One region of the Pseudoalteromonas sp. AOP7-A1-14 genome, then DNA from elsewhere that is predicted to be linked to it. Evidence: predicted binding sites of a transcription regulator. Region 1 holds the regulator's gene; the other holds the start of a gene.
The links. The regulator sigma-54, encoded in region 1, starts transcription at its own class of promoters, with help from an activator protein. The targets are predictions, from matches to a motif close to GTTGGCACGNNNNTNGNNT.
Positions count from the first base shown of each region.

Region 2: the regulator sigma-54 is predicted to act here: its motif matches at 3,747-3,765, upstream of ACT3RM_RS08360 (DUF4168 domain-containing protein).

Region 1 covers NZ_JBQSVO010000011.1:22,235-28,512, reverse strand. Annotated here, with positions in the region: gene mgtE (magnesium transporter) at 1-675, opposite strand, end outside; gene ACT3RM_RS03585 (HPr family phosphocarrier protein) at 794-1,066, opposite strand; gene rapZ (RNase adapter RapZ) at 1,088-1,933, opposite strand; gene ACT3RM_RS03575 (PTS sugar transporter subunit IIA) at 1,946-2,395, opposite strand; gene hpf (ribosome hibernation promoting factor) at 2,400-2,687, opposite strand; gene ACT3RM_RS03565 (RNA polymerase factor sigma-54) at 2,716-4,209, opposite strand; gene lptB (LPS export ABC transporter ATP-binding protein) at 4,271-4,996, opposite strand; gene lptA (lipopolysaccharide transport periplasmic protein LptA) at 4,993-5,517, opposite strand; gene lptC (LPS export ABC transporter periplasmic protein LptC) at 5,507-6,061, opposite strand; gene kdsC (3-deoxy-manno-octulosonate-8-phosphatase KdsC) at 6,058-6,278, opposite strand, start outside.
Region 2 covers NZ_JBQSVO010000041.1:16,380-22,657, reverse strand. Annotated here, with positions in the region: gene ACT3RM_RS08375 (porin) at 1-612, shown strand, start outside; gene ACT3RM_RS08370 (sigma-54-dependent transcriptional regulator) at 814-2,193, opposite strand; gene ACT3RM_RS08365 (sensor histidine kinase) at 2,190-3,632, opposite strand; gene ACT3RM_RS08360 (DUF4168 domain-containing protein) at 3,801-4,175, shown strand; gene ACT3RM_RS08355 (YaeQ family protein) at 4,392-4,928, shown strand; gene ACT3RM_RS08350 (lipase family alpha/beta hydrolase) at 4,957-5,559, shown strand; gene ACT3RM_RS08345 (Dps family protein) at 5,822-6,278, shown strand, end outside.

The DNA.
Region 1 (6,278 bases):
CTGCGCAACGTCACTCTCATCCATAGAGATGGCAATTGACTCACAGTCTTCATCCATCAAATCACGAATGACTTTATCCGGAGAGTTAGTTAATAGTACGCTTAGCGGCATTGCGCCCAAAAAACAGTTATGCTTATCAACTACGTATAAATCGTCGGTGCCTTCAGGTAGCTCGCCGCGTAAGCGCAGATAGCGAAGGACTACATCAATAGTAACATCAGGGCGAATAGTCACCGTATCGGTGTTCATTAATGCCCCGGCTGAGCGCTCTTGATAAGAAAGTGCTTGGGTAGCACGTTCTCTATCTTGGCTGTCCATGGCGCCAACCACATTTTGATAAACTGTATCGGGCAGGCTACGTAATACTTCGCCGAAGTCATCATCGCTCATGTCTTCAGTGGCAGCAGCTATATGCTCAGGTTCCATTTGCGCAATAATACCCAAGCGCACATCTTCAGAAAGCTCTTCGAGTACATCACCTTGCACATCAGGGTCGACCAGTTGCCATAGTAAACTACGGATTTTATGCGGAGATGACTCTAGTAATAGCGCGGTATCGCACGGGGCCGTTTTTGCTAACATACGCCTGACTTGAACAAACTGCCCACTATTGAGTGACTGAGTCACCTGTTTTAGTTGTTGTAGTGGATAATCCTGTTCAAAAGTATCGGGCATTGGCGTCCTTATAAAAATAAACTATTACGAAGATAGAAAAATTCAGATAATTAACAATGTTTTGGCTAAAAACTGTATTTAGTTTACCGCAATTTAAAGACAGACACCAAGCGCAAGCTTATTCTTGCTCGTTAAAACGCTCTGCTATTAACTGTCCGATGGCTGCAAGCGCGGATTTTGCATCAGGGCCTTTACAAATAACTTTTACTTCTTTGCCTTTACTGCTTTCTAACAGCATCAGTGCTAAGACACTGTCGCCAGCCGCTTGTTTTTCATCTTGAAATAGCGTTATGGTGGCATCAAATTGCACTGCTAATTGTGCAAGAACGCTAGCAGCACGAGCATGTAGGCCTAACTTGTTTTTAATTAAAAAAGTATCTTCTGCATACATTAATTGTGGCTACCTTGGTATTTATATTTCTTGTTCACGGTGGCGAATTTTCACATTTGAGTGAGACATTGCAAAACTTTCACCAATGGTTTGCGCTAAATAGACTGAACGATGCTGGCCACCTGTGCAACCAATAGCAATAGTTAAATAGCTACGATTATTACGCTCTAAATGAGGCAGCCATGTTTGTACAAAGGTTTGAATTTGCCAGGTGAACTTTTGCACTATACTGTGACTTGCTAAATAATCCTTTACTGGTTGATCAAGTCCTGTCAGTGGCTTTAACTCAAGTTCCCAATGTGGGTTTGGTAAAAATCGTGCGTCAAATACGTAATCAGCTTGTTTAGGAATTCCATGTTTAAAGCCAAATGATTCAAAAGTTATGATTAATTTTTTGTCTTTTTTGCCGAGAATTTTTTCACGAATTGATTCAGCCAGCTGGTGGACACTTAAATCGGTGGTATCAATAATAAAATCAGCATGAGTGATCAGTACATCCAGCAATATTTTTTCTTGTTTTATCGCTAAATCAAGCGGTAAAGAGTCAATCGATAATGGATGCAGGCGACGAGTCTCAGAAAAACGTTTTATCAGTGTTTGCTCGTCGCTGTCTAAATAAAATAAAGTTGGTTTTGCAAATCCAGGTAGGTATTCGAGTATATCGTTAAATTCTTTTTGTTCTTTAGGCAGGTTTCTAACGTCGATGCTAACAGCTATTTTGTCGTAATTGTCTGATACACTTCGTACTAGAGACGGTAATAGGTTAACTGGAATATTATCTACGCAGTAATAGCCTAAGTCTTCTAATACTCGTAGCGCAACGGACTTCCCTGAGCCTGAGCGGCCGCTGACGATAATTAACTCCATTACTAGTCTCCTTTATTGTGCATCAATTACATTAAATAAATCTTGGTCCGTTTTTGCGCTACGTAATTGTTTGCAAAACTCTTTATTGTTTAGTTTATCAGCAATGGCGGCTAGCGTCTTTAAGTGCAGCTCACTATCACCGTCAGGGACGATGAGTGCGACAAATATATCAACAGGGCGATTATCGATAGCATCAAAATTAATGGGTGATTTACTCACTAGCACAAGCGCTAAAGGACTATCAATACCATTCATTCGGCCATGAGGAATAGCAATACCTTTACCTATACCTGTACTCCCCAACTTTTCGCGAGTCAACAGCGCATTAAGTATATCTTGCTGGACTAAATGCGGTAACTGCTCGTGGGCTAGCTGGCTTATGAATTCAATAATGCGTTTTTTGCTATTAAAAAGGACCGCAGCTTTACTGCAGTCCTGACAAGTAAGTGAGCTTAATTTCATAGGATTAATGTCGAGCAATCTTCTCTTTGTGTTTGATTACTTGGCGGTCTAGTTTATTTATAAGTCCGTCAATCGCGGCGTACATGTCTTGGTGCTGTGTCGAAGCGAACAACTCCGCGCCACTGACATGTAAAGTGGCTTCTGCTTTTTGCTTTAGTTTTACTACATCAAGAATGACATGCACATTGTTTATATGATCAAAGTGCCTTTCTAGCTTCGCAAATTTACTATTTACATAGTCTCTTAATGAATCAGTAATATCTACATGGCGACCCGTTAAATTTAATTGCATAAGCATTTTCCTTCTGTGTGTTAACGCCTTAAATCAAACTTTTTCTTTGGTTCGATGGTGGAATAGCAAGCGACTCGCGGTATTTTGCAATGGTGCGTCTAGCCACTTTTATTCCTTGCTCTGCCAATATATCTGCTATTTTGCTATCACTCAACGGTTTCGCTGAGTTTTCTGCGCTGACTAGCTTTTTGATCAGAGCACGAATAGCTGTTGATGAGCATTCCCCCCCATTTTCGGTGCTTACATGACTTGAAAAAAAGTATTTCAACTCAAAAATACCGCGTGGAGTATGCATATATTTTTGCGTAGTTACTCGCGAAATTGTTGACTCATGCATTTCCACCATTTCAGCTACATCATTTAAAACCATTGGGCGCATAGCTTCGGGTCCATGTTCAAAAAAACCTTGTTGTTGCTGCACAATGCAGTTAGTTACTTTTAATAAAGTATCGTTACGGCTTTCTAAGCTTTTAATAAACCATTTGGCTTCTTGCAGATGAGAGCGAATGAACTGGCTGTCACTGCTTGATTTAACAGAGCGAGACATTGCCGCATACTGGCTGTTTACACGAATTTTTGGCATGCTGTCGGGGTTAAGCTCAACTATCCAGCGGCCTTTTATTTTCTTCACTGACACATCAGGAATAACGTACTCAGATTCTTCACGCACAATGGTATCAGCCGGCTTGGGATTGAGACTGTGAATGAGCGTCATAACCTCTTTAAGCTCGTCTTCTTTAAGCTTAGTCTTTTTCATTAAAGTACGGTAATCACGACTGGCTAATAAATCGATATGATCAGTTAGAACCTTTTTTGTCTCGCTAATCCAAGGGGTTGCGGGATCAAATTGATTTAGTTGAATACATAGGCATTCAGGTAAGCTGCGTGCGCCGATGCCGATTGGGTCAAAAAGTTGAATTCTCTTTAACACAGCTTGTATTTCATCAAGTTCTATTTCTTCTTCGCCGCCTTGATTCAAGCTTTCTAATAAGTCTTCACAACTAACGGTTAAAATACCTGATTCATCGATGCCTTCAACAATAGCTAAAGCGATCGCCTCATCAGTGGGACTAAATGGCGTTAACTGTAGTTGCCACATTAAATATTCGTGCAGTGTTTCTGTTGATGCACCTTGATAAATAGATTCATCTTCAGGCATTGGCCCTGATGACGTATTAGGGGCTGCACTCATGTACTCATCCCACGTAACGTCCATTGCCATTTCGTCACTCACGGTTTCTTTAGTTAATGCTTCTGAGCTTTCTTGTTCGTATTCGCTTGAGGTTTCGTCTGGCGAAGCGCTAACCGTGACATCATCTGTATCTTGCTTTTGTTCATTTTTACCAGCATCTTCGTCACTAAAATTTTGTTCTTCAACCTCAAGTAATGGGTTGCTATCTAACGCTTCTTGTATTTCTTGCTGGAGATCCAATGTACTAAGTTGCAGCAGGCGTATCGCTTGTTGCAGCTGTGGTGTCATTGTAAGTTGCTGGCCCATGCGCAGCTGTAATGATTGCCTCATGTATCTCTAACAATCCTTTTTAAAATGTTGTCATAATTAATACTAGCAGATGCTAGTCGATTTAGAGTCTAAACTGTTCACCTAGGTAAACATCGCGCACTGTTTTATTATTTAATACGTTTTCAGGAGTGCCAGATGCAATTAGCTCCCCATGAGAAACAATGTAGGCTTTTTCACAAACATCAAGGGTTTCTCGTACATTGTGATCAGTAATAAGTACGCCTATACCTCGGTTTTTAAGGTGTTCAATAATCTTCTTTATATCTAACACTGAAATAGGGTCAACACCAGCAAAAGGCTCATCTAAAAGAATAAATTTAGGATTGGCTGCTAATGCGCGAGCTATTTCTACCCGGCGGCGTTCACCACCAGACAATGCCATGCCTTGGCTATCACGAATGTGTTGAATACTTAGTTCGTCAAGTAATTCATTTAGTACCTCTTCGCGTTCAGTCTTTTTTAGTTCTTTACGAGTTTCTAAAATTGCCATTAAATTTTGGTAAACGGTGAGTTTACGAAAAATTGATGATTCTTGTGGTAAATAGCCAATTCCTAAGCGTGCGCGGCTGTGCATTGGTAGTAGCGTTATGTCTTGCTCATCAATAGTAATACGCCCTTTATCACTTGGAACTAAACCAACAATCATATAAAAAGTGGTGGTTTTACCCGCACCATTTGGGCCAAGTAAGCCAACAATACTACCTGCACTGACTTCAAGACCGACATTTTTTACGACTTCGCGGCCTTTATAGCTTTTTGCTAAAAATTCTGCTTTTAAAGTGCTCATGGTTGGCCTTTTTCGTTATCTTTTTTGCTGTTTATAGGCACTAAAATGGTGTGTACTCGGTCGTCAGAGTTTTCATCTTTTTCGGCGCTAATAAGCTGTTGCTGCATATCGTAGGTGATGCTTTTAGCATTAATTTCTTGTCCTGCCTGAGTCACTTTAGCATCACCAACTAGGGTCAAAAAGCGTTTTGCTACGTCGTAACGTACTTCATTGGCGCTGGCGCTCATTACAGTGCCATCGGTTTGCTTTTCTTCAAAGTAGGCAGGCTTGCCTGTTGCGATTAACAATTGTTTATTTTCGCCTAAATCGCCGCGTTTATGAACCTCAAGGCGATCGGCTGTAATATGACGATTACCATGAATTACTTCGACATTTTTTTCAAAAATCCCCACATTTTCTTTAAGTTGTGCTTGCTGCTTATCGGCACTAATTGATACTTGATCTGCAGGCGGCGTGGCTGCGATTGTTGAAAAAGCGATGAATAGGCTTGGTAATAGTATTTTAGTTAGTTTATTGGTCATAATATATGGTTCGCGTATGGTTGATAAGTTCTATCACTTCGGCTTTTAAATCGGCTTCGAGGCCGCGGCCAGTGATCTTTAAATTCGGACCGATTAATTCTACCGGCTGCGCTGAACGCATGGTTTGTGCTTCGATATTTACTTCAATGTTGTCGGCGTTAATATTTTCAATCATAGCATTACTAGTTAAATTTTTAGCCACAACATCACCGTCTAAAATAAGGGTGTTGTTTTCGTATAACGTGGCTTCTTTAGCGTTTATTCGCCAAGTCTGTTGTTCGTTATATATTGTAAATATAGGCTGTTCAAAGTAAGTAAAGCCAAGCTTTCGGTAAAGCTCCATTTTTGTCGCTGTGACTTTATGGCTTATTTTGCCTTGTTCATCATAAGCTGTTTGCTTAAGGGCAACTGCTACATAATCAGGCTTAGCGATGATTTTTTCTTGTTTATTTTGATTGTCTAGAGGTTGATTAAAGTACGGATACCATAACCAAACCATAGTCGCTACAAATAAAATAGATAGAATTATACGCGCGCTATTCATGAGCTTGTGCCTGTGTTTGTTAACTGTTTATTATTAACTAACATCAGTAAGTCGGTTAATTCACGCACTGCACCAAACCCACCCGGTAGCATAGTTGTATAATGAGCAAGGCGCTTTATAAGTGGGTGCGCATCATTTACCGCTACCGCAAAGCCAACTTGTTCCATTACAGGCAAGTCAGGGCCATCGTCGCCGATATAAGCGATTTGGTCATCGT
Region 2 (6,278 bases), on a different contig from region 1:
ACCTACAGCAAGTCATTTGATAATGGACTTCTTGCAGATATAGGTATATTTCAAGCACTTGATTCAGTCAGTTTTGGCGGCAATGGCTATGTAGGGGATTCTGGTTCCGAGAGGCCTGGTGTACATGGTCGATTAAAATACACCTTCTCCAATGGCTATATTTCTAGCTCTTTTTATAATCAATCTGTGGATACAGTCGATGATGATTACTCTGCTAGCGGAATCGACCTTACTGCTGCACTGCAATTTGACAACACGCGTTTAGCAATCTCAGCGTTTGATGCTTCTGGACTCGGTTACTATGGTTTACTAATAGACTCGGCTGATGTTACTGGCACTCCAAGAGATAGCTCAGGTTGGTTTACGCAAATAACTCATAAGCTTGGTGCGACGAAGTTAGGCTTCAATTACGGTGTTTCAAAGGTAGATCTTGCTGGTGTAGACACGTTAGCACAGGTCAAGAAACAGACAAAAGCTAGTCTCGGTGTTTACCATACGTTATGGGATATATATACAGTCTCTGGTGAGTTGTCTTCAATGGAAGCCGAGAGTCATCAAGGTGTCACAATAAAGAATGAAGCTATTAGTGTTGGCATGGCTATTTCTTTTTAGGTTTTCCTTAATCAACCTGAATCACATTTAATAAATTGAACTAAATGCCTGTTCCGAGATCCGTCCTTTGGACCAAGAACGATTGGATAATCAAGGAACCGGCATGATTAAATTAGTTGATTTTTTTTGCGATATCGTTGGTATATGATGTATAAAATACGCATTAACTCCAGTCTCCCCCAAAAAAGAGTAGAAAACAAATTACTCGTCACTGCGGCTTTCAGGCTCTGCTTGCTCTAACCAACGATATAAGGTGCGCCGAGTGATCCCGAGTAACTGAGAGGCTTGCTGCTTGTTACCTTGGGTATGCTGCAACACTTGCTGTACATAACTTTGCTGTAACTGTTGTAAGGTTGGCCAGCGAGTGGTTACCTGCTGATCACTTACACTTATCTCAGGTTGATAACTATGGATTCGTGCAGGCAAGTCTACAGGTTCAATATTTCGACCAGTGGCAAAGGTGTAAGCTCGCTCTAGCGCATTTTGCAACTCTCGAACATTACCTGGGAACGGGTAACGATATAAACAATCCAGACCATCTTGACTTAACCCCTGTACATCACGTGGCTGCTTTTGCTGTAATTGCTGTAAATAAAACATCGCTAGTGATTCTAAATCATCACCTCTATCACGTAGTGGCGGCACTGATAAATTGAAGGTTTCTAGGCGGTAAAATAAATCTTCACGAAAAGTGCCTGCAACAACACCCATCTCTAAATTTTGATGTGTCGAAGCAAGAATGCGCACATCTATACGCAACTCCTGATCGCTCCCCACAGGGCGAATAGTGCCCTCTTGCAGTACACGTAATAATTTAGCCTGTAATAGTAATGGCATTTCTGCAATTTCATCAAGTAATAATGTTCCACCATCGGCTTCTTTAAATAACCCAGAACGTTGCTGACGTGCACCGGTAAAGGCACCTGCTGCGTGACCAAAAAACTCACTTTCCATTAGTTCGGCAGGGATCCCTGCACAGTTAACAGCAATGAAAGGTTGCTCGCTGCGTGGACTTTGCTGATGTATTGCCCGTGCAACTAGCTCTTTCCCTGTACCACTTTCTCCTAAAATAAGTACCGCCCCCTGCGCAGTCGAAACTTGTGTTATTTGTTGATATAAGCGGCGCATAGCGCGACTTTTACCAACCAAACCAGCTGGACCATCTTCTTGACGCTGCCTAAGTTGTTGTACTTCTGTACGCAACGCTTTATGCGCTAATAAGCGCTGCACCGATAAAGCCAAATGTTCTAGATCAAGCGGTTTTGTCAAAAAGTCATCAGCCCCCAGTTTTAAGGCGTTAACCGCTTGGCGTACAGTACCAAAAGCAGTAATGAGTAGTAATGCGGGTGGCTCTGCTTGCTGCTTTAAACGCTGCAACAACTGCATACCATCAATACCTGGAAGTCGTATATCGCTAATAACTAGATCAAACATCAGCTCTTCAAGACTACCAAGGAAATCTTCGGCACAACCATATGCTGTCACTTTATAACCTTGGCTGACTAGTTCTTCTTGTAATAATTCGAGTAAATCGGGATCATCTTCCACTATAGCTACTCGGTAAGGTGAAAAGCTGCTCATTGATGAATATCCTGCTCAGTAAGAGGTAAAGTTAAGGTTACTTCGCAGCCACCAGCGGGGTTATTTTTTAAGTTAACCGTCCCATGATGCTCCTGCATTATTTGCTGGACAATAGCCAGCCCCAGGCCCGTGCCTTTACCCTGTGGTTTAGTTGATACGAAAGGATTCATCATTTGCTCACTAGTAAGGCCTTTTGTTAAACCTGTGCCATCATCTTGAATACGAATATAGAGTTCATTTTGTTGTTTTTCCGATATAATCACAACTTGGCTTGTGGCGGCTTGACTCGCATTTCTTAACACGTTAACAATCGCTAGTTCCAGTCTAGGTATATCTACATGGAGAATAATTTCAGGGCAAGGAAGTTGTATTTCGGGTAGTTTTTCTTCATCTTGTAACTCATAACTAATACTTTGAACAGCTTGCTGCAGCAGTGATAATAAAGCAATACGCTGCCAATTTGCTATGGGCGTATGTGCAAATGCTTGTAGTTGCTTTACCATGTGGTTAAGGCGTAAAACTTGCCCTCGAATAGCCTTTAATTGCCGTTGGCTATCGGCATCTGGATGCTGGCGCAATAACCGTTGTGCACGACCATCAATGACACTCAATGGGGCACCTAATTCATGGGCCACACCACTGACCACCTGGCCAATTGCAGCCATAGTTTCTTGCTCTTTAAGTTGCCGTTCTGTGGTATTGATTTCATCAAGCATATGATTCAACCCTTTAGTTACCTCTTGTAGCTCAATAGGTCCCTGTGGTGGCGCCCGGTAACGTCTATCGCCGCTGGCAACACGGCGCATACTAGTGACTAGTTCATTAATTGGATGGCCAATCACTCGTTTATGGCCACGCCACATTATTAATAAACTGAGTAACGCCAAAGCCAGCCAACTTAACCAAGCTAAAGTAGACAATTTTGCCAGTGATTTTTCAAAGTCACTAGCCTTACGGCTAATTTGTAATAAGCCGTGAATTTGACCACTTCGATTAATAATTGGTAAAAAATGAGAAAATAAGGATTGCCCTGATACTGAGCGATAACCATCCTGCTGCTGGCCGGTACTCACGACTTCTGAGGCGAGTTGACTATCGGTTAAATCACGCTCAATCACTCCAGTGGCAGCCACTAATCGACCATCAACGTCGTAAATCGAAGCACCATATACTCGACCAATAGTAAATACCGACTCCAAATGCGCATTGATAGCATCTGTATCTTGATTTAATAACGCGTCGCTAATAGGTATACGTATGGCACGCCCTATTAGCTCTAAATCTGTACGCATACTCGTTGTGACTAACTCATTGGTGAACGTCAAGCCAAAACGAATGGCTAACCCGGCTAGTAATAACATAGGTAATACAACAAAAAACAATAAGCTACGTTGCAAGCTACCACGATGCAAATGGCGAAAACTGGTTAAATTTGTCACAACCCCTCCTAATGTGTGTCAATAGTATACACAACAACCTTACTGCAATAAAGTTACACTATATAAAGCAAACAACAAAAACATTAAAATCAACAGCTTAACTAAAACATACAAGTTGGCACACTCTTCGCACCCTATTAATGAACTCAACTAAAAGGAGTAACATCTATGAAAAAGAACACTATTGCACTATGTATCGCCGCATTATCTTTATCTACTGCTGCAGGTATGGCCAATGCCAACTCAGGTGCGCCACAACAAATGCAACAGCAATCGGTTGAGATGAGTGACGCTAAATTATTAAAATTCAGTATGGCTATGGACTCAATCAGTCAAATAAATAGCAAGTACGAAGCTAAATTTCAGGGCGTTGAAGATACCGAGAAAGCGCAGGAAATTCAGCAACAAGCACAAAGTGAAATGCTTGAAGCGGTAAAAAAATCCGGTTTAAGTGTTGAAGAATACAGCGTTATTGCACAACAAGCGCAACAAGATGAGCAATTACGTGACCGCATACTAAGTATGTCACGTGATAGCGAATAATTAACGTTAAAAGTGCAGCGTGTGTTGATGCAGATTATATGCATTAACACGCGCCTATTTGTATAAAAGCTTAATATGCTCAGTCACGAGCTATAAATACGATTAAGCTTTCTTTATTTCATCCCTTTTCCTTCTTACTATAGTTATCTATTTAAAAGCATAATCTGCAAAGAAAATTGCGCTATACTGACGCAAATTTTTTTCAAGTAGGTCGCTATGGCTCTTAAATCTACTATCATCAAAGCGCAATTATCGCTAAGCGATATGGACCGCCACCTTTACCAAGACTTTAATTTAACGTTGGCGCAGCATTCATCTGAAAACGCACAACGCTTAATGGTACGTTTACTTGCTTATGCACTAAATGCGTGTGAAGGGCTTGAGTTTACTAAAGGCTTATCTGCTGACGATGAGCCTGAAATTTGGCATAAAAATTATAGCAATGAAATAGAACTATGGGTTGAGCTAGGTTTACCTGATGAAAAACGCGTTAAAAAAGCCTGTAATAAATCTAAAAATGTAGTGCTGTATACTTATGGTGAAAATAACCAGGCAGTTTGGTGGAAAAAATATCAACCAAAACTGCACGACTTTAAAAATTTGAGCATTTTTAGTTTAGACTTTGCTGCAACACAATCACTAGCAGAGTTAGTTGACCGTAATATATCACTAACTATTACTATCCAGGATGGTGATGTATGGGTAAGCTCTGATTCAGCTAATATTGAAATAAAACCTGTACAATTAATGTAATGCTAGATTCACTAAATTAAGAGGGTATATGACTGTTAAACAAGTTGTGGTATTACATGGTTTGTATATGTCGGGCTTTGTAATGCGCCCTTTATGTTCACAACTCGAAAAGTCTGGGGTGAATATCCTCAATCTTACTTATAGTACACTGTATCCTGATCGCGCAGCTATTTTTGAACAGCTTGATACTTTTATAGATAATAAAAGCACTGCCCTTGTGTGCCATTCAATGGGAGGGCTTGTGGCGCGAGCATACCTTGCTGAAGGCTCACTCCAAAGCCAAAATGTTGAAAAAGTAATTACTTTAGGTACACCACATAAAGGCAGCCATATTGCGCAAAAAATGCAGCAAAAAGGCTTTGATGTATTTTTAAAAAATAGTGTCGATTTTTTACTTTCCGAAAATGGTGACTGGCCTTTTAACGCTAAGTTATACAGTATTGCGGGCGACTTACCTATTGGCCTTATGCCTTTAATCGCCAAAGGCAGTCAATCAGATGGTACGGTACTCCTTAACGAAACAAAAATTAATGGTATGGCTGAACACAAGGTATTTCACTTAAGCCACACCAGTATGATTTATTCACGACAAGTAATGAATTACATCACTGAATTACTACTTAAAAAGTAGTCACCGCCTTAACTTACTACGATCCACACCGTAATAACTGCAATCATATGCAAAACAAGTCGCTAATGTTGCGTTAGATCATACTTTATATGGTTTTTTTATTATCTACACCGCTAATAGTGGTTTTTTACAAAGCAGACCCCATCTAATATAGGGTGATTGATTAAAACTATCACCCTAATTTGTTTTAACCATTTTACGAAAGTGAATTAATAGACAATACTAAATGTAAACATCTTAACGGTTATTTAAGGAGAGAAATATGTCACAGGTAAACGCTATTGGTCTTAACAGTGCTAAAAGTGAAGATATCGTAAAGTCACTCAATACCTTATTAAGCAGTTATCAAATTCAATATATGAATGCACGCGGCTTCCATTGGAATATCAAAGGCCGTAACTTTTTTGAGTTGCACGTTAAGTTTGAAGAAATTTATAACCTATTACTTGAAAAAGTAGATGAAGTAGCTGAGCGTATTTTAACCCTTGATGGTGCCCCACTGCATGCATTTTCAGATTACTTAGAAGTCAGTGAAATTAAAGAAGCCAAAGGTATTAGTGATGGCGTCACCGCAGTAGAAAATCTATTAGCGGGCTACAGTAGCCTTATCAAAATGCAGCGCGATATTCTAGTGCAAGCAGGCGATGCTGACGATGAAGGTACGGCGTCATTAATGAGTGATTACATTAAAGAGCAAGAAAAGCTGGTGTGGATGTTAA